One region of the Streptomyces sp. NPDC055966 genome, then DNA from elsewhere that is predicted to be linked to it. Evidence: riboswitches for the same ligand, from Rfam matches in the RefSeq annotation. Region 1 holds a riboswitch; each other region holds the start of a gene.
What was found. A riboswitch is a leader RNA that binds a small molecule or an ion and turns the genes downstream of it on or off. The one in region 1 is predicted to bind S-adenosylmethionine.
Positions count from the first base shown of each region.

Region 2: another riboswitch for S-adenosylmethionine. It lies ahead of ACFC8N_RS31155 (putative leader peptide); the one in region 1 lies ahead of thrC (threonine synthase).
Region 3: another riboswitch for S-adenosylmethionine. It lies ahead of ACFC8N_RS37685 (aminotransferase class V-fold PLP-dependent enzyme); the one in region 1 lies ahead of thrC (threonine synthase).

Region 1 covers NZ_JBHJYK010000003.1:510,923-517,221, reverse strand. Annotated here, with positions in the region: gene ACFC8N_RS09295 (extracellular solute-binding protein) at 1-567, shown strand, start outside; gene ACFC8N_RS09290 (DUF3263 domain-containing protein) at 584-808, shown strand; gene otsB (trehalose-phosphatase) at 1,124-1,987, shown strand; gene ACFC8N_RS09280 (trehalose-6-phosphate synthase) at 1,975-3,414, opposite strand; gene ACFC8N_RS09275 (glucosyl-3-phosphoglycerate synthase) at 3,497-4,441, opposite strand; SAM riboswitch class I at 4,626-4,773, shown strand; gene thrC (threonine synthase) at 4,791-6,074, shown strand; gene ACFC8N_RS09265 (MoaD/ThiS family protein) at 6,071-6,299, shown strand, end outside.
Region 2 covers NZ_JBHJYK010000016.1:230,464-236,762, forward strand. Annotated here, with positions in the region: gene ACFC8N_RS31135 (dipeptide ABC transporter ATP-binding protein) at 1-1,061, opposite strand, end outside; gene ACFC8N_RS31140 (ABC transporter permease) at 1,058-1,975, opposite strand; gene ACFC8N_RS31145 (ABC transporter permease) at 1,972-2,931, opposite strand; gene ACFC8N_RS31150 (ABC transporter substrate-binding protein) at 2,935-4,554, opposite strand; gene ACFC8N_RS31155 (putative leader peptide) at 4,749-4,865, opposite strand; SAM riboswitch class IV at 4,899-5,012, opposite strand; gene ACFC8N_RS31160 (DUF1684 domain-containing protein) at 5,082-5,906, opposite strand; gene ACFC8N_RS31165 (LLM class F420-dependent oxidoreductase) at 5,992-6,299, opposite strand, start outside.
Region 3 covers NZ_JBHJYK010000023.1:38,461-44,759, reverse strand. Annotated here, with positions in the region: gene ACFC8N_RS37710 (NlpC/P60 family protein) at 1-277, opposite strand, end outside; gene ACFC8N_RS37705 (NYN domain-containing protein) at 498-1,841, opposite strand; gene ACFC8N_RS37700 (hypothetical protein) at 1,880-2,119, opposite strand; gene ACFC8N_RS37695 (rhomboid family intramembrane serine protease) at 2,275-3,018, shown strand; gene ACFC8N_RS37690 (Lrp/AsnC ligand binding domain-containing protein) at 3,015-3,296, shown strand; gene ACFC8N_RS37685 (aminotransferase class V-fold PLP-dependent enzyme) at 3,334-4,695, opposite strand; SAM riboswitch class IV at 4,886-5,002, opposite strand; gene trpD (anthranilate phosphoribosyltransferase) at 5,077-6,141, opposite strand; gene ACFC8N_RS37675 (cytochrome bc complex cytochrome b subunit) at 6,268-6,299, opposite strand, start outside.

The sequences.
Region 1 (6,299 bases):
CTGGTCGGCAAGGGCCTGACGGGGCCGGTCGCGCCCGGCAGGCTCAACCGCGCGGACGCCTTCGCCGCGTTCGCGAACGGCCAGGTCGGCATGCTCAACGGGCACCCCACGCTGATCCAGCAGGCACAGCAGAAGGGCGTGCAGTTCGGGATGGTGCCGATGCCGGGGCGCACCGGTAAGCCGCGGGCCGCGATGGGCGTGGCCGACTGGATGATGGCGTTCAAGCAGAACGGCCACCGCGACCGGATCGGCGACTTCCTGAACTTCGTGTACAACGAGAAGAACGTCCTGGCCTTCTCCCGCGACTACGGGCTGCTGCCGGTCACGGGCTCCGCCTCGACGGCGATGAGCGAGTCGGACGCCGCCCCCGACAAGGCCCTGCACCCCTTCCTGGAGCAGCTGCCCACCTCCGAGCTGTACCCGGTCGGCAAGACGTCCTGGGCGGCGGTCGCCGCGGCCGTGAAGCAGAACATCGGCCAGGCCGTCGCCCCCAACGGCGACCCCTCCGGCGTCCTCACCCGGCTCCAGGCGACGGCCACGGCGGCGGACAGCAGCGCCAAGAACTGAGCGCTACGGTGACTCCATGGAACTGGGCACCCGGGAAAAGTCGATCCTCGCCCTGGAGCGCCGGAGCTTCGCCGGCCCCGGCGCTAAGGAACGGGCCATCCGCGAGGAACTCGACCTGGCCCCGGTCCGCTACTACCAACTCCTGAACGCCCTCCTGGACGACGAGCGCGCCCTGGCCCACGACCCGGTGACGGTCAACCGCCTGCGCCGAGTCCGCGACCAGCACCGCTCGTCCCGCTGACTTCTGCCCACCCACCCGCCGGACTCGGTCGGCCGAGAGGTGAGGGGCGTGGGGCTGTGTCTGACATGCGGCTGCCGCCGCGTGGGCGCGACCAGTCACGACGGACCCGCGGTCGCGTGCGGTCCTGGCAGGCTCGGCGGGTGGGCGAGGCGGGGTGCCTTTCCGGCCGACCGAGTCGGGATGGGGGTCCCCCCGCGCGAGCGCAGCCGAGCGTGGGGGAGGGTGGGCGAGGCGGGGGCCAGGGACGGAGCCCGTGGCGGGGTCTGGGGCCGAGTCCCAGGAGTGAGGGCGGGCCGAGCTGGATAGTGTCGGTCCATGGACCCTCTGCCGACCCCGCAGACCCAGCTCGGCCGGGACGGACTCGCCGCTCTGCTCGCGAAGCCGCGCACCGCGATCGTCGGTCTCGACTTCGACGGCACCCTCGCCCCCATCGTCGCCGACCCCGAGCAGGCCCGCGCCCACCCCGACGCCGTACCGGCCCTCGCCCGGCTCGCCCCCAAGGTCGCCTCCATCGCCGTGATCACCGGCCGCCCCGCCGGCGTCGCCGTCCGCTACGGCGGCTTCGCCGGTGTCCCGGGACTGGACCACCTCACCGTCCTCGGCCACTACGGCGCCGAACGCTGGGACGCCGTCACCGGCACGGTCACCGCCCCCGCCCCGCACCCCGGCGTCGCCGCCGTCCGCGCCGAGCTGCCCGGCGTCCTGGACCGCGCCGGTGCCTGGCCCGGCACCTGGATCGAGGAGAAGGGGCGGGCCGTCGCCGTGCACACCCGCCGCGCCACCGACCCGGAGTCCGCCTTCGAGGCCCTGCGCGCCCCCCTCACCGACCTCGCCGCCCGCCACGGCCTGGTCGTCGAACCCGGCCGCCTGGTCCTGGAACTGCGCCCGCCCGGCATGGACAAGGGCGTCGCCCTCGCCGAGCACGTCCGCAGGACCGGCGCCGGCCCGGTCCTCTACGCCGGCGACGACCTCGGCGACCTGCCCGCCTACGCCACCGTCGAACGCCTCCGCGCCGACGGCGTCCCCGGCCTGCTGGTGTGCAGCGGCAGCACGGAGGTCACGGAACTGGCGGAGCGGGCCGACATGGTCGTCGACGGCCCCGCCGGTGTCGTACACCTGCTGCGCGCCCTCGCCGACCAGCTGGGCTCCGATCAGCCGGGTGCCGATCAGCCGGGCTGAAGCTCCTCCAGCGCCCGCAGCTGGTCCATGAACCACTGGGCCGGAGGCAGCGCGGTGGCCGCCGCCGCCAGTCTCTTGGCGCGCTCCGCCCGCTCCTCCGGCCGCAGCGACAGCGCCTCGTGCAGGGCGCGCGCGGTCTCCAGCACGTCGTAGGGGTTCACCGTGAACGCGTCCGCGCGCAGCTCCTCGTACGCCCCGGCCTCCCGCGACAGCACCAGCGCGCAGCCCTCCTCGGAGAGCACCGGCACCTCCTTGGCGACCAGGTTCATGCCGTCCCGGATCGGGTTGACCAGAGCCACGTCGGCGAGGCGGTACGCGGCCAGCGAGCGCGCGAAGTCGTCCTTGACGTGGAGCACGACCGGGGTCCATCCGGGCGTCCCGTAGCGGGAGTTGATGTCGTCCGCGACCCGCCGCACCTCGGCCGTGTAGTCCCGGTACACCGCGAGGTCCTGCCGGGACGGGTACGCGAACGCCACGTGGACGACGTTCTCGCGCCACTCGGGGTGGTCGTCCAGCAGCTGCCGGTACGCCAGCAGCCCGCGCACGATGTTCTTGGACAGCTCGGTGCGGTCGACGCGCACGATGGTCCTGCGCCCCGCGCCGATCTCCGCCCGCAGCGCGGCCATCCGTTCGGTCACGTCCGGCCGGTGCGCCCGCTCGCGCAGGAAGTCCGCGTCCGCGCCGAGCCCGTGCACCCCGATCGCCGTACCCGAGAGGCTGTCCGGACCCAGCACCGCCGTGCAGCACGCCGTGAACGCGTCCGCCCAGCGCCGGGTCAGGAAGGCCGTCCGGTCCGCGCCCAGCATGCCGTGCAGCAGCGCGGCGGCGATGTCGTCGGGCAGCAGGCGGAAGTAGTCCGGCGGGGCCCAGGGGGTGTGCGAGAAGTGGCCGATGCGCAGGTCGGGGCGGAGCGCGCGGAGCATGCCGGGCGCGAGGCACAGGTGGTAGTCCTGCACCAGCACGGCCGCCCCCTCGGCGGCCTCCTCGGCCAGCGCCTCGGCGAACGCGCGGTTGTAGGCCTCGTACGACGCCCACTGCCGGTGGAACTCCGCGTCGAAGACCGGTTCCAGCGGGGTCTGGTACAGCATGTGGTGGACGAACCAGAGCACGGAGTTCGCGATGCCGTTGTACGCGTCGGCGTGCACGGCCGGGTCGACGTCCAGCATCCGCACCCGCTGCCCGCCGGTGTCCTCGGCCGGCAGCAGCCCGCCGCCCGCCCGCCGTACGGCCTCCCGGTCGCCGTCGCCGAGCGCCGCGCACACCCATACGGCACGGGCGTCCGGGCCGATGGCCGACAGCCCCGAGACCAGCCCCCCGCCGCCCCGCCTGGCCCGCAGCGAACCGCCCTCGCCGTCCGCGTCGAGCGTGTACGAAACCGGGCCGCGATTGGACGCGACCAACACCTCGGCACCGTGCGTGGAAGCCATGGTCCTCAACCTAGCCCGGCCCGGAAACGCTCAAACGTACGGCCACGCACGACGCCCCGCCCGTATACGAAGTCCGGCGAAGTCACGCCACCCGGCGCTCGGCGTACTCCGCGATCTCCGTCATCGGCGGCCGTTCCTCCGTGTCCACGGAGTACGTCCGGGGCGCGAAGCCGTCCTCGTCCCGCTCGAACTGGGTCAGGGCGGGGCGGATCAGATGGCCCCGGGCCAGCCGGAGCTGGGCGGTGCGGTAGATCGCGGCGGCCATCCGGCCGAGCGCCTGCCCGTCCTGGTGCCGGTGCTTGCGGACCCCGACGTCCACCTGGGCGAGGGCGTCCAGGCCCACCAGGTGCAGCGCGTCCACCAGCATGCCCAGCTCCACGCCGTAGCCGACGGGGAAGGGGAGCTGTTCCAGCAGGCCGCGCCGGGCCGCGTACTCGCCGCCCAGCGGCTGCACGAAGCCGGCCAACTGCGGCCAGTGCATGTTGAGCAGCGGGCGGGCCATCAGCTCGGTGACCCGGCCGCCCTGCCCGGCGGCACCGGCGAGCGGGCGGTCGTACATGGCCTTCACCAGCGAGATCCCGGGGTCGGTGAGGAGCGGGCCGACGATGCCGGAGACGAAGTCGGCGGAGAACTCGCGCAGGTCCGCGTCGACGAAGCAGATGATGTCGCCGCGGGTCACGAGGAGCGAGCGCCACAGGACCTCGCCCTTGCCGGGAACGGCCGGGATGCGCGGCAGGATCGCGTCACGGTGGACGACCCGGGCGCCCGCGGCGGCGGCGACCTCGGAGGTGCGGTCGGTGGAGCCGGAGTCGACGACGACGAGCTCGTCGACGAGCGGGACCCGCTCCATCAGCTCGCGGCGGATGACCGCGACGATGTCGCCGACGGTCTCCTCCTCGTCGAGCGCGGGCAGCACGACGCTGATCGTCTGTCCCGTGCGCTGCTTGGCGGCCAGTATCCGCTGGAGCGGGCGATCGGTCACGGACCAGGAGCGGGTGGCCAGCCAGCGCTCTACTTCTTCCAGCACGCTCTGCGGCTCCTCACTGTTCGTGATCACAGGTGGTGACTGTGTGATCCATCTCGCGGTTCGGACGACTATCTCAACTGTCCTGGCCTTCGGTTACAGTCTTGAACAACGCCGGTGACCATCGCATGTCGGGGGGCGCGGGCGCGCACGACTCGTGCGTACAACTGCTCATACAACCGCATACCGCTCATCCAGAGGGGCAGAGGGACACGGCCCGATGAAGCCCCGGCAACCCTCCAGTCGGTTCTTGTCACGTTGACGTGGCGAGGCTCCCGGCTAGGGAAGGTGCCAAATCCGTCTCACGGCGAGATGCGTCGTGAGGAAGATGAGGAGAAAGGGCCTCGCCTCCATGGCTGTGCAGACAGTTGCAAGCACCTCCACCTCCCCCGTCGACCTCGGTCCGGCCGCGGCCCTGAGCTGTCGCGAGTGCGGTCACCGTGTCCCGCTCGGCCCGGTCTTCGCGTGCGAGGAGTGTTTCGGCCCGCTGGAGATCGCCTACGACTTCTCGGCCTACGACACCGAGGAACTGCGGGCCCGCATCGAGGCCGGCCCCGCGAACATCTGGCGGTACGCCCCCCTGCTGCCCGTCCCGGCCGACGTGGCGGACAAGCCGAACATCAACCCCGGCTGGACCAAGCTCGTCAAGGCCGACAACCTCGCGCGTGAACTGGGCGTCACCGGCGGCCTGTTCGTCAAGGACGACTCCGGCAACCCGACGCACTCCTTCAAGGACCGCGTCGTCGCCCAGGCCCTGGAGGCCGCCCGCGCCTTCGGCTTCACCACCCTGTCCTGCTCCTCCACGGGCAACCTGGCCGGTGCCGTCGGCGCCGCCGCCGCCCGCGCCGGCTTCCGCTCCTGCGTGTTCATCCCGCACGACCTGGAGCAGGGCAAGGTCGTCATGGCCGCGGTCTACGGCGGCGAGCTCGTCGGCATCGAGGGCAACTACGACGACGTGAACCGCTTCTGCTCCGAGCTGATCGGCGACCCGGCCGGCGAGGGCTGGGGCTTCGTCAACGTCAACCTGCGGCCGTACTACGCCGAGGGCTCCAAGACGCTGGCGTACGAGATCTGCGAGCAGCTCGGCTGGCGGCTGCCGGACCAGATCGTGATCCCGATCGCCTCCGGCTCCCAGCTGACGAAGATCGACAAGGGTCTCCAGGAGCTCATCAAGCTCGGGCTGGTCGAGGACAGGCCGTACAAGATCTTCGGTGCGCAGGCCGAGGGCTGCTCGCCGGTGTCGACGGCGTACAAGGCCGGGCACGACGTGGTCCGCCCCCAGAAGCCGAACACCATCGCCAAGTCCCTCGCCATCGGCAATCCGGCCGACGGGCCGTACGTGCTGGACATCGCCCGCCGCACCGGCGGCGCGGTGGAGGACGTGACGGACGAGGAAGTCGTCGACGCGATCAAGCTGCTGGCCCGCACCGAGGGCATCTTCGCCGAGACGGCGGGCGGTGTGACGGTCGGCGTCACCCGCAAGCTGGTCAAGGCCGGCGTCCTGGACCCGGCGAAGACCACGGTCGTCCTCAACACCGGCGACGGCCTGAAGACCCTCGACGCGGTGGCCGGCACGGGTCTCACCGCCACCATCCGTCCGACCCTGGACTCCTTCCGAGAGGCTGGCCTCGCATGAGCGTGACCGTTCGCATCCCCACCATCCTGCGCACCTACACCGGCGGTCGGGCCGAGGTCGCCGCCGAGGGCGCGACCCTCGCCCAGGTGATCGAGGACCTGGAGAAGAACCACACCGGTATCGCCGCCCGCGTCCTGGACGACCAGGGCAAGCTGCGCCGGTTCGTGAACGTGTACGTCAACGACGACGACGTGCGCTTCGAGCAGGGCTTGGAGACCGCGACCC
Region 2 (6,299 bases), on a different contig from region 1:
TTGCCCGAGCCGGACTCGCCGACCAGGGCGAGGGTCCGGCCGCGGTGGAGGGCGAAGCTGACGTCGTCGACCGCGCGCAGGGTCCGGGGCCCGTCCCCGGTGCGGGGCAGCCTGAACTCCTTGACCAGGTTGCGCGCTTCGAGCAGGGGCGCGGTGTCCGCCCGCGGCGCGGGTACGGCCGTACGGGGCCGGGTGGTGGCCATGCTCGGGGCGCCGGCCAGCAGGTGGCGGGTGTACTCGTCCTGCGGGTCGGCGAGGATGTCGTGGGTCGGTCCCGCCTCCACCACCCTGCCCTGCTCCATGACCACCAGGCGCTGGGCCCGGTCGGCGGCGACGGCGAGGTCGTGGGTCACGAGCAGGACCGCGGTGCCCGACTCCTCGGTGAGGTGCTGGAGATGGTCGAGGATGACCCGCTGCACGGTGACGTCGAGGGCGCTGGTCGGCTCGTCGGCGATGATCAGTTCGGGCTCGGCGGCGACGGCGATGGCGATCAGGACGCGTTGCCGCATGCCGCCGGAGAGTTCGTGCGGGTACTGCCGGGCCCGGACGGCCGCATCGGGCAGCCCGGCCCGGTCCAGGACGGCGACCGCCTCGGCGGGGGCCGAGCGGCGGGTCGCCAGACCATGGATACGCAGGACCTCCGCGACCTGTTCGCCGATCCGCTTGACCGGGTTGAGCGAGACCGCCGGGTCCTGGGGGACCAGCCCGATCCGCGCTCCGCGCACCGTACGCAGCTCCGCCTCGGACAGTGCGGCGAGGTCGTGGCGGCCGAAGCGGATCGTACCGGCGGCGATGCTGCCGTTGCCCGGCAGGAGCCGGGTGATGGCGTGGGCGGTCGTGCTCTTGCCGGAGCCGGACTCACCGACCACCGCCGTCACCTGCCCCGGCCGGACGTCGAGGTCCACGCCCCGGACGGCCGCGACCGTGCCGCCCCGGGTGCGGTACGACACGGACAGGCCGCGTATCTCCAGCAGTGGTGCGGTCACGTCGTCACCGTCCACGTCGTTCTCCCGTTCAGCGCGGTTCTCACGGTCACTGCGGTTCTCCCGTTCCTCGGTCATCGCTGCCGGGACCATTCGCCGTCCAGCGCGCGGGCGATGCGGTTGGCGGCCAGCACGGTCGCGGCGATCGCCAGCCCGGGCAGCGCGCTCAACCACCAGGCGTTGGCGAGGTAGTTGCGGCCGTCGGAGATCAACGTCCCCCACTCCGGGGCCGGCGGGGGCGCCCCGTAGCCGAGGAAGCTCAGCGCCGACACGGCCAGGATGGCGGAGCCGAAGTCGAGGGTGGCCAGGACGATCACCGGGCCCGCGGCATTGGGCAGCACATGCCGGCCCAGCACCGAGTACCAGCGGGCCCCGCACGACCGCGACGCCTCGACGAACACCGCCTGACGCACCCGGAGCACCTCCGCGCGAGCCACCCGGGCGAACGCGGCGACACTGGCGATGCCGACCGCGACCGCGACCTTCACCGTCCCGTATCCCAGCGCGGTGACGAGGGCCAGGGACAGGAACAGCGCGGGGATGGACAGGAGCACGTCGACGAAGCGCATGAGCACGTCGTCCACCCAGCGGCCCACGAACCCGGCGACCACGCCGAGCAGACCGCCGACGACGAACGCGACCAGCACCGCGATCAGCGTGGCCTTCAGGGACAGCTGGGCGCCGTGGACCACCCGGGAGAACACATCGCGGCCCAGCTCGTCCGTGCCGAACCAGTGGGCGCCGCTCGGGCCGCGGAAGTTCTGCGACGGCACGCCTCTCAACGGGTCCTGCGAGGTGAACAGGCCCGGCCGGAACGAGGCCAGTACCACCAGCACGAGGACGACCACCGACAGCAGCAGACCCGGGCGGCGCACCACGAAGCGCAGCAGCCGACGCACGTCCACGCGGCGCCCCGGCCGGGGCCCCACCCCGACGCGGCGGGCCGGTCCCGGCGCCGCCTCGACCGCGTCGTCGACAAGGCTCCGGCTCATGCGACACCCGCCCTTCCGCCCGAGGCCACCACGACCCGCGGGTCGAGCAGTGGATAGACCAGGTCGACGACCAGGTTGGTCGTCACGAAGATCAGCGACCCGAACAAGACCACCCCTTGGACCAGCGGAATGTCCTGGGCCGTGACCGCGGCCGCGGTCACCCGGCCGAGGCCGTCGCGGGAGAACACCGTCTCGACGACCACCGAACCGGCGATCAGCTGCCCCACCAGCAGACCGACGACCGTCAGCGCCGGCAGGGACGCGTTGCGCAGCGCGTGCCGCAGATGCACCCGCCACCGGCCGGCGCCCTTGGCCCGCGCGGTCCCCACATACGCCTGATCGAGCGCCGTGAGCAGGCTCTTGGCAAGCACCTGGGCGACCTGCGCGCCGGTCGGGACCGCCAGCGTCAGGGCCGGCAGCACCAGCCCCCTCAGGCCGTCGTTGCCGAACGCCGGGAACCAGCGCAGCCGGAAGGAGAACGCCTCGACGAGCAGCAGCCCCACCCAGAACGTCGGGACGGACACCCCCAGCGGCGGCAGCGACAGCAGGAGCTGCCGCAGCCATCGCCGAGCGGTGTACGTCGCCACCACCGCCAGACCACCGCCGAGGACCACCGCGAGCAGCAGCGCCACGCCGGTCAGCTGGACGGTCTGCGGCAGCGCGTCGGCAAGCACCCGGGTGACCGGCCGGCCGGTCGCGACCGAGTCGCCGAAGTCCCCGCGCACCGCCCGGCCGAGGTACTCGGCGTACTGGACCGGTACCGGCTTGTCGAAGCCGTACTCGTGCCGCAGGGCGGCTGTCTGCCGGGGGTCGACCTGTCCCGAGTCCATTCCGGCACTGGCCATCGCCGTGACCGGGTCACCCGGCAGGTAGTCCAGCACCAGGAACGAGACCGTGTAGGCCGCCCAGAGCACCCCGACCGCCTGGGCGAGCCGTTTGATCACATAGCGGCGCACGGGCTAGCCGATCCAGGTGTCGTGCAGCTGGATCCGGCTGGAGGCGTCGAAGTCCAGGTCGTGCACCCTCTTCGAGACCCCCAGCTGGGTCTGCAGCTCCACCACCGGCGCGTAGTAGGCGTTCCGCACGATCAACTGCTCTGCCCGGGCCACCAGTTGCTCGCGTTCGGCCGGGGCCGTGGTCGTGGCCTGCGCCGACAGCGCCGTGTCCAGATCTCCCGCCGGCACGCGGTAGAAGTTGGCCAGCCCGGTGGAGAAGGAGCTGCGCAGGATGTCCGGGTCGGCACGGGTGCCGTTGCCCCAGGCCGCGTCGTAGTCGCCCGACTGGAGCGTCGGGGCGAACCGGGTGACCTGGAGCTGCTTGAGGGTCACCGCCACGCCGATGGCCTTGAGCTGCTGCTGGACCAGCTCCAGCGCGGGCTGGTTGGTGGCCGCGTTGGGGAACCAGTCGACGGTCAGGCTCAGCCTCCTGCCGTCCTTGGTCCGGATGCCGTCGCCGGCGGACTTCCAGCCGGCCTCGTCCAGCAGGGACTTCGCCTTCGCCGCGTCGAAGGCCAGATCCGGGCCGAGGCCGGTGTAGTCGGGCGTGGTGTGCGCGAGGATGCCGGTGGCCGCCCGGGTGCCGGTGGGGAACACCGTGTCGGCGATCTGCTGCCTGTCGATGCCGAACACGATCGCCCGGCGTACCCGCGCGTCCTTCAGCAGCGGTCGCGCGTTGTTGAACCCGAGGCCGAACACCACACCGGGGTTGGCCCGCCGCTGGAGCGTGACCCGGCCTCCCCCGAGCGCCGCCTCGTCGGCCCTGCCGACGCTGCCGATCGCGTCCACCTGGCCGGACTGCAGACTGCCGGTGCGCACCCCCGCCTCGGGTACGACCTTGAACACCAGCCTGTCCAGGTACGCCTCGCCCTTCTTGCTCCACAGCGAGGAACCCCAGGCGTACCCGCTGCGCCTGGCCAGGGTGATCGACTGGTTCTGCACGTACCGCTGCAGCGTGAAGGGTCCGGAGCCGACCACTCCGGCACTGCACTTCTGCTGCGGTGTCCTGCGCACGCTCGCCGATGACTCGATTCCCAGCGAGTGTGTCGAAGTGGCCTGCAAGAACTGGGCGTTGGGCTTCCTGAAGGCCACCCTGACGGTGAGGGGGTCGACCACCGTGGTGCTCCTGACGCCGCTGAGGTAGCCCTCGGCCAGCGTGCCCAGCGCGCCGAGCTTCGGCACCGCGTCGAAGTTGTCCTTGACCACCTGCGCGGTCAGCCCGGACCCGTCGCTGAAGGTGACGCCCGACCTCAGGTGGAAGGTGAACGTGGTCGCGTCGGAGCTGATGTCCCAGCTCTTCGCCAGCCACGGCACGATCTTGCCGGTCCTGGGGTCCTGGTCCGTCAGGGAGTCCACGATCTGGCGCACCGAGTAGATGGTGTCGTTGCTGGCGACCTGCTGGGGGTCCACGCAGCCGGCGTCCGAACCCACCGCGAAGGTCAGGGTGCCGCCGGACCTCGCCCGGCCGCTGTCCGAGCCGGAGCCGGCGGTGCTCGACCCGCACGCGGTCAGCAGCACACTGGTGGTGAGAAGGGCGGCCAGCGCCGTCCATCGGGAGGATCTGACATCGGGAAGTGCAGTCACGGAGGGGTTTCTCCTACTCGTGTCACCAGGCACGGGGTCCCGTCCGAGGCACGGCCGCGCACAGGCGTGCGGCCCCGGCCGACAGGCGGAAACGGGGATCAGACGGAAACGGGGATCAGGCGCTGAGGGGGATCAGACGGAGACGGGAGCGGCGACGGCCGCTCCCGGCCGTCTACCGGCGGCGGGAAGGCCCGTCAGTCCTGACAGAAGCAGCTGGTCGAGCGCTTCAGGTCGATGTGACGGCGGCGCGCAAGCCGGGAGAACACCATCGCGACGGCGAAGGAGGCACGGGGGTCGTCGCTGCGCCGCATGGCCCTCCTCCGTGTCTCCGGCCCGGTCAAGGGGCCACGCGCTTGCGGGGATCGTCGGTGATTCCGCCGGGCTTTCACCTGGAGCACCCCGCCGCTTGGGAGGGTTGCCGGTCAGCGAGCCAGGGCTTCACGCTGACACTCGATGCCGATCGCGATGCTACGGAGCGGTCTCGGCGTACGTCAATGCCGTCACCGGACGCCCTACGGCCGCCCGGCTCAGGATCCGCCGCGTTCGCGGGGAATCTTCTGACCTGCCTCGATCGCCACCGGCAGTCGGTTCTCGGCCGGTGGCAGCGGGCAGGTGGCCAGGTCCGTGTAGGCGCACGGCAGGTTCGCGGCGCGGTTGAAGTCCAGGACGACCGTGCCGTCGGCGGCGGGCGGCTCGACGGTCAGCACCCGGTTGGCGGCGTAGGTGGTGACCCCGGAGGTCGCGTCGGTGAACAGCACCATCAACCGGCCGGCACCCTGTCCGGGGAACGCGGTGAGGGACAGCTGACGCCCGTCCAGCTCGAACTCGACCCTGCCCGGAGCGTCGTACACGTGCTCAAGGCCCTCGACCGCGGCGCCCACGGTGGTCGGCCGCGGCTCGTCGAAGGGGACGTACCGGCCTGTCACCGCCCAGCGCGGGTCGGGGGAGTAGGCGGGCGTTCCGGTGAAGGCGGTGCGCAGCGGCGCGTCCGGGTGCCGTGGGCGCACGATGTCGCTGCCGCCGCGCTTGGCGACCTCGATGACGGCGTCTCCCCAGACCGCGTCGACGCCGCCGCGCTCGGGAAGCACACCGAAGCGGTGTTCGCCCCGCACCGGCGCTCCGTCGACGACCAGTTCCTCGCCGTCGTCGAGGGTGACGACGACCCCGTCGGCGCCGGTGTGCCACGCCCCGGGCGCGTCGGGGAAGCGCCGCGGCCGGTCGTCGAGCCAGTGCAGGCCGGTGACCGCCAGGAACCCGTGCGGCGCGGCGAGCCGGGCCTCCTGGGCGCGGTACCAGTCCAGCCAGTTCTCGGTGAAGGCCTGGGGGTCTGCTGTGGTCGGTTCGGTGGTCATGGGTTCCCTGTCTCTTCTCGGTCGCGCGAGGCTCGTCCTCGCACAGGAGGGGACGGCTGCCGGGCCGACGGCCCGACGGGCCTGCTCAGCCGGCCAGTTCGCCGAGGAGCGCCCAGGTGCGCCGGCGGTCGGCTTCTCCCGCGATCTCGGTGCCGGAGAAGACGACCTCGGTGGCCCCGGCGTCGCGGTAACGCCGTACCTCGGCTGCGACCGTCTTCTCGTCGCCGATCACCGCCAGGTCGCCGGCCCGTTGGCCGCCGGAGAGTTCGACGACCCGTGCGTAGGACGGGATCTGTTCGTAGAACGCGAGGCTCTCGACGGCCTTCGCCCGCACCGCGTCCACGTCGTCCGTGACGACGCCGGGCACCAGGGCCACGACCCGGGGCGCGGGAC
Region 3 (6,299 bases), on a different contig from region 1:
TGAGGTCCTGCTGACCCCGCGCGACATTGTCCTGGATGGTGGATATTTCCTTCTGCAGCTTCTGCTGCTTCTCCTTCGCCCCGTCGAACTTCTCGGAGGCCTGCTCGGCCTTCGAGTAGAGGTCGTCGACCTTGGCCTTGACCTGGTCCTTGCTGAGCTTCTGGCTCGGCGCGGCGTTGGCGGCGTTCGCGCTCAGCACGACGGCCGCGGCGGCTGCGGTGGTCAGCACGGTCACGCGGGCGCGACTCTGCTGCTTGGGTCGACGGTGGGACGCCACGAGGGACGAACTCCTTCGTGTGAGTGAGTGAGTGATCACCCGTTCGGAGGTTCGAGCCCTGACCCTAGTGACCCGCTCGTGATCAGTTCAAATCCCAACGGCAAAAAATCCCGTCACTCTATGCATTCTTTGCACACAATTCACGGGGCGTGAGACGGGGTTGACACTAGGTTGCGCAGAGATCATGCCAATTCGGGCATTGGGCATACCCGTTGAACCTTCAGGACAGTCGCTTCAGAAGCACCGCAGAAGCGACCGGTCGGGCACCCGCCTTGGCGACGCCGTCCGCCACCTCGCGGTCCGTGGAGGCGACGATGACCGGACGGCCCGGCGGTTCCGCGCGCACGAGCTGCCGGATCAGCTCGTCGGCCGTCACGCCCGGCTTCGAGAACAGCACCCGCACACCGCGCGGCGGTGCGAGCAGCACGGGCGCGGCCAGTTCGGCGCCGTCGAAGACACAGGTCACCTCGGCGCCGGTCTGCGCGGCGAGCGCCGAGAGCTGGCCGAGGAGCCGCAGCCGCTGCTTCTCCAGCGGCATCTGCGGATAGCCGGTCTTGGTGACGTTGTAGCCGTCGACCACCAGATGCGCCTGCGGCAGCGCGAGCAGCTGGTCGAGGATGGCCGGATCATGCTCGGACAGGGCCCGTGCCGCGATGTCCTTCGGGGTCATCCGGCCCGGCTCGACGGCGTCCACGGTCTCGGCCGGCCGTACGGACACCGGCGGCAGGGCGAGCTCGCGCCGCAGGCCCTGGGCGGCGTCCAGCAGGGTGTCCAGCAGCAGCCGCACCCGCATGTCCTCCACGCTGCGGCCCTCGCGGGCGGCACGCCGGGTGGCCTCCAGGGCCGTCTCCGCCTCGCCGAGCCGGGCCTTGAGCCGCCGCGACTCGCTCTCGGCGGCCGACACCTGCGTCTGCGCCTCGGCCCGTACGGCGTCCATCTCGGTCTGCGCCTTGCGCAGAGCGGCCTCGCCGCGCTTGACGTCGCTGTGGGCGGCCCGGAGCTTGCGGTGCAGCGACTCCGCCTCCTTCTTCGCCGAATCCAGCTCCGCGCGCAGCCGTTCGGCCTCGGCGCGGGTGTGCTCGCGGGCCTGCGCCAGCTCGGCGCGCAGCCGCTCCAGCTCGACCCGGCTCTCCTCGTCCGCCCGCTCGGCGTCCGCACGCTGGGCCTCCTCGCCGGCCGCGGCGACCAGCTTCACCCAGCCCGCGGGGCGCAGTACGTAGGCCGCGGCCGCCACGTCGAGCGGGTCCGCGGCCGGGGGCGGGGAGCCGGAGTCGAGGGCGCCGGTGAGCTCCGGCTGCGCCTCTCTGAGCTTCTCCCCGATCCGCTGCCGGAACAGCGGATCGGTCTCCAGCGCCGCCGCCATCGCGTTTCCGGCGAACTTGGCCCGGCGACTGGGGGTGAACCGGGCGTACTGCCGCAATTGGGCGGGCAGTTCGGACATGGTCAGGCCGCCGAAGCCGTCCGAGACGATCTGCACGACCCGTCGGCGCACGCCGTCGGGCAGCGGACGGTCAAGCACCTCGGCGGTGCCGTCGCCCGGCCCCCCGCCTGCGGTCTCCACCATCCGTCACACCCCAATGCCTCTACGGGGCCGTCTCCCTCTCAGGAGTCGGCGCCCGGCCTGTCCACGAGCTCCACCTGGTCCACCGCGTTGCACCAGCGGCAGCGCACCGATTCGATGGTCTCACTGACCACCTCGCGCTCCTCCACCGTCGGGTCGCCGGCCAGATCGAGATGGACGTACTCGACGACCTTCGACGAACGGGTCACGTCGAACCGGGTCAGGTTGCCGCACAGGGTGCAGCGCCACCGGGTGGTCGCGGTCGGCAGGGGAACCGTCATCGTGGCAGTCCGCTTCCTTACTCGTGCTCTTTTCCGCGCCGTCGGCCGACGCGTGTGGCCGTAACCCTACGGCCTGGCAGGGACTCGCCGCCCGCCCGTCCACGACGGCGAGGCGGTCTGTCGGCATGCATCCCGTTACGTCATGCTCTGTGTTCATGATCAGCGAGTGGAGCGCGACGGCCGGCCGGACTCTCAGAGCGGTGCGGAGCACCTCGGCACCCATCACCTACGGGCTCATCGCGCTGTGCAGCCTGATCTTCGTGCTGGGCCCGGCCTCCGGGTTCACCCCCGGCTACGGCTCCGGGGAGGCCCTCGCGGCCGCCCAGCAGGCCTACTTCCGGCACTGGGGCGTGGTGCCGGCCGAGTTGTTCGGCGGGCCGGCCCGCGAGATCCTCACGCCCGCCACGGCCCTGTTCGTCCACGGCAACTGGGTGCACCTGCTCGGCAACATGCTGTTCCTCTTCGTCTTCGGGGCGATGACGGAGGAGCGGATGGGCCGGATCGAGTTCACCCTGTTCTACGCCGGATGCGGCTACCTGGCCCTGCTCGGGTACGCGGTCGCCAACGCCGACTCCGCACAGTCGCTGGTGGGCGCCTCGGGTGCCATCTCGGCGGTCCTCGGCGCGTTCCTGTATCTCTTCCCCCGGGCCCGGGTGACCAGTCTGCTGCCGTTCCTCCTCTTCGTGCCGCTGCGGTTCCCCGCCTGGGTCGTGCTGCCGTTCTGGGTGGCGGTGCAGTGGGCGGCGGCGAGCCAGGCCTCCGCGGGGCCCGGGGTGGCGTATCTGGCGCACCTGGTGGGGTTCGGGCTGGGCTTCCTCTACGCGTGGGTGCGCTACGGGCGTGGGACTAGAGTGAAGTGCACCCCAGCTCCGGCCCCCGAGGGAGAGAACCAGCCGTGATCACCGCGATCGTCCTCATCAAGACCAGCGTGGACCGGATCCCCGAGATCGCGGAGCAGATCGCCTCGCTGGACTCGGTCAGCGAGGTCTTCTCCGTCACGGGCACGTACGACCTGATCGCGATGGTCCGGGTGGGCCGGCACGAGGACCTGGCCGACGTCATCCCCGGCCGGATCAGCAAGATCCCCGGCGTGGAGGCCACCGACACCCACGTGGCGTTCCGCACCTACTCCCAGCACGACCTGGAGGCGGCCTTCGCGATCGGACTGGACTCCTGACCGGCTGAAAGCCGCCTCGGAACGGGCGTACGAACCCTCACACCGCCGGCACGCAGCGGCCGTCCTGCGTGCGGTACGTCCACCGGGCGCCCTGTGTCACCAGTTCCCGCACGGCGGTCACGAAGCGCTCGACGTGCTCGTCGGGGGTGCCCGCGCCGAAGCTCACGCGGATGGCGTTGAGGGACTTCTCGCCGGGGGCCGCCTCGGGGGCGCCGCACTCGCCCTGGGTCTGGGGGTCGCTGCCGAGCAGGGTGCGGACCAGCGGGTGGGCGCAGAAGAGGCCGTCACGGACGCCGATGCCGTACTCGGCGGAGAGCGCGGCGGCGAAGTGGGAGCTGTTCCAGCCCTCCACCACGAAGGAGATCACGCCGACGCGCGGGGCGTCGTCGCCGAACAGGGACAGCACCTTCACCTGCGGCACCGCGGCCAGGCCCGCGCGGACCTTCGCGATCAGGTGCTCCTCGCGGGCCACCAGGTTCTCCCAGCCGGCCTCGGTGAGCGCCTTGCAGGCCGACGCGACGGCGTAGGCACCGATGACGTTCGGGGAGCCCGCCTCGTGCCGGGCGGCGCTCTCGTGCCACTCCACGGCCACTCCCCCGTCCGGACGCCGGGTGACCGTGCGGCTCGCGCCGCCGCCCGCGAGGTACGGCTCGGCCGCGCGCAGCCAGTCCGCGCGGCCCGCGAGGACGCCGGAGCCGAAGGGCGCGTACAGCTTGTGCCCGGAGAAGGCGACCCAGTCGACGTCCAGGTCGCGCACGTCCACCGGGTGGTGCGGGGCCAGCTGGGCGGCGTCCAGGACGATCCGGGCGCCGTGGGCGTGCGCGGCGGCGGCCAGCTCGCGCACCGGCCACAGCTCGCCGGTGACGTTGGAGGCGCCGGTGACGCAGACCAGGGCCGGGCCGTACGGGTCGCGGTCGGCGAGGGCCCGCTCCAGGGTCTCGACCGCCTGGCGCGGGGTGCGCGGGGCGTTGAGGTAGGTGACCCGCGCGTCCTGCCAGGGCAGCAGGGAGGCGTGGTGCTCGGTCTCGAAGACGAAGACCTGGCAGCCGGCGGGCAGGGCACGGGCGAGCAGGTTGAGCGAGTCGGTGGTCGAGCGGGTGAAGACCACCTGGTCGTCGGCGCGGCAGCCGAGGAACTCGGCGACCGTCCTGCGGGCGTTCTCGAACAGGTCGGTCGAGAGCTGCGAGAGGTAGCCGGCGCCGCGGTGGACGCTGCCGTAGTACGGCGCGTAGGCGGCGACGTCGTCCCAGACGCGCTGGAGCGCGGGGGCGCTGGCCGCGTAGTCGAGCGCCGCGTAGGTGACCTCGCCACCGGTCACGAGCGGGACGGTGACATCCCGGCCCAGAACGGGCAGCGGGGCGCAGACGGACTGGTCGGCGGCAGCGGTGAAGACAGACATGGGTGGACTCCCGTGAGGACGTACGCCGAAGGAGCCGAAGAGGCCGAAGAAGCCACGGAACGGCGTACGGAAAGATGAGAAAAGGGGATGCGGAGGCGGGGCTCTGCGGCCCTATCGCATTCGCTTGCTCACGGAAGGCTCCCTCGAACGACCAGGACCCCTGGCCCCACACTCTCAGAAGTGTGCGAGGGGTCCGCGCTTGCCGTAGACCTCGCTGCCTACGACCTGGTCTTCACCCGGGGCACCCCGCCACGGACGGAGGGTTGCCGGACAGTCGGCCGGGGCCTCATGACTGTCACTCATGACCTGGTTCAGGAACCTACGTCAACTGATCGTCGTCCCGCAACCCTGGTCCGGATCGCGGGACGCCCGTCGCGACCGCTATGCGTTGGTCGCCGCCACCCAGCGCTCCAGCGCCCGCTTCGCCGCGCCCGAGTCGATCGACTCGACGGCCCGGGCCATGCCGGCGGCGAGCTGCTCGGCGAGCGGGGTGTCCGTCGGGTTCAGGGCGACGAGGGCCGCCGCCGAGTTCAGTACGACGGCGTCCCGGACCGGGCCCCGCTCGCCGTCCAGCAGCCGGCGGGCCACCTCCGCGTTGTGGGCCGGGTCGCCGCCGCGCAGGGCCTCCACGGGGACGAGGTCGATGCCGACCTCGCGGGGGTCGAAGACCTCCTCGGTGACCTTGCCGTCCCGCACGACCCAGACATGGGACGTGGCCGTCGTCGTCAGCTCGTCCAGGCCGTCGTCGCCGCGGAAGACCAGCGCGGAGTTGCCGCGCTCCGCGAGCACGCCCGCGACGATCGGCGCCTCCCGCGCGACGGCCACGCCGACCGCCTGGGACCGCACCTTCGCCGGGTTGGTGAGGGGACCGAGCAGGTTGAACACCGTCCGGATGCCCAACTGGCCGCGGGCGGCGCCGACATGACGCAGCGCCGGATGGAACTTGACCGCGAAGCAGAAGGTGATGCCGGCCTCCTCGGCGACCTCGGCCACCCGCCGGGGCGTGAGGTCGAGGTTGACGCCCAGCTTCTCCAGGACGTCGGAGGCACCGGAGGCGGAGGAGGCGGCGCGGTTGCCGTGCTTCACCACCTTGGCGCCCGTACCGGCGACGACCAGCGAGGACATCGTGGAGATGTTCACCGTCCGCGCCCCGTCGCCGCCGGTGCCGACGATGTCGACGGTGCGGCCCGGCACCTCGATCACGTTCGCGTGCTCGTACATCGTGCGGACCAGGCCGGTGATCTCCTCGACCGTCTGTCCCTTGGCCCGCAGGGCCACCGCGAACCCGGCGATCTGGGCGTCGGTCGCCTCGCCGCGCATGATCCGGTCCATCGCCCAGGCGGTGTCGTCGGCGGACAGGTTCTCGCCGTTCAGCAGGCCGTTCAGCAGGGCGGGCCAGGAGCGGCCCGCCGCGGTGTCGCCTCCAGCGGGGGTCACAGCGCTCATGGTCGCTCCTGAGTGTCGTACCTGCGAAATCGTCGTCCGATCCCACCCTATCGGCCCCGGGACAGGGCGAAGGGCCCCGTCCGGCTTGCGGACGGGGCCCTTCGGCGTGGCGTGGCGACGCGGGGATCAGTGGTGGCCGTGGCCGCTCGTGATCTCCT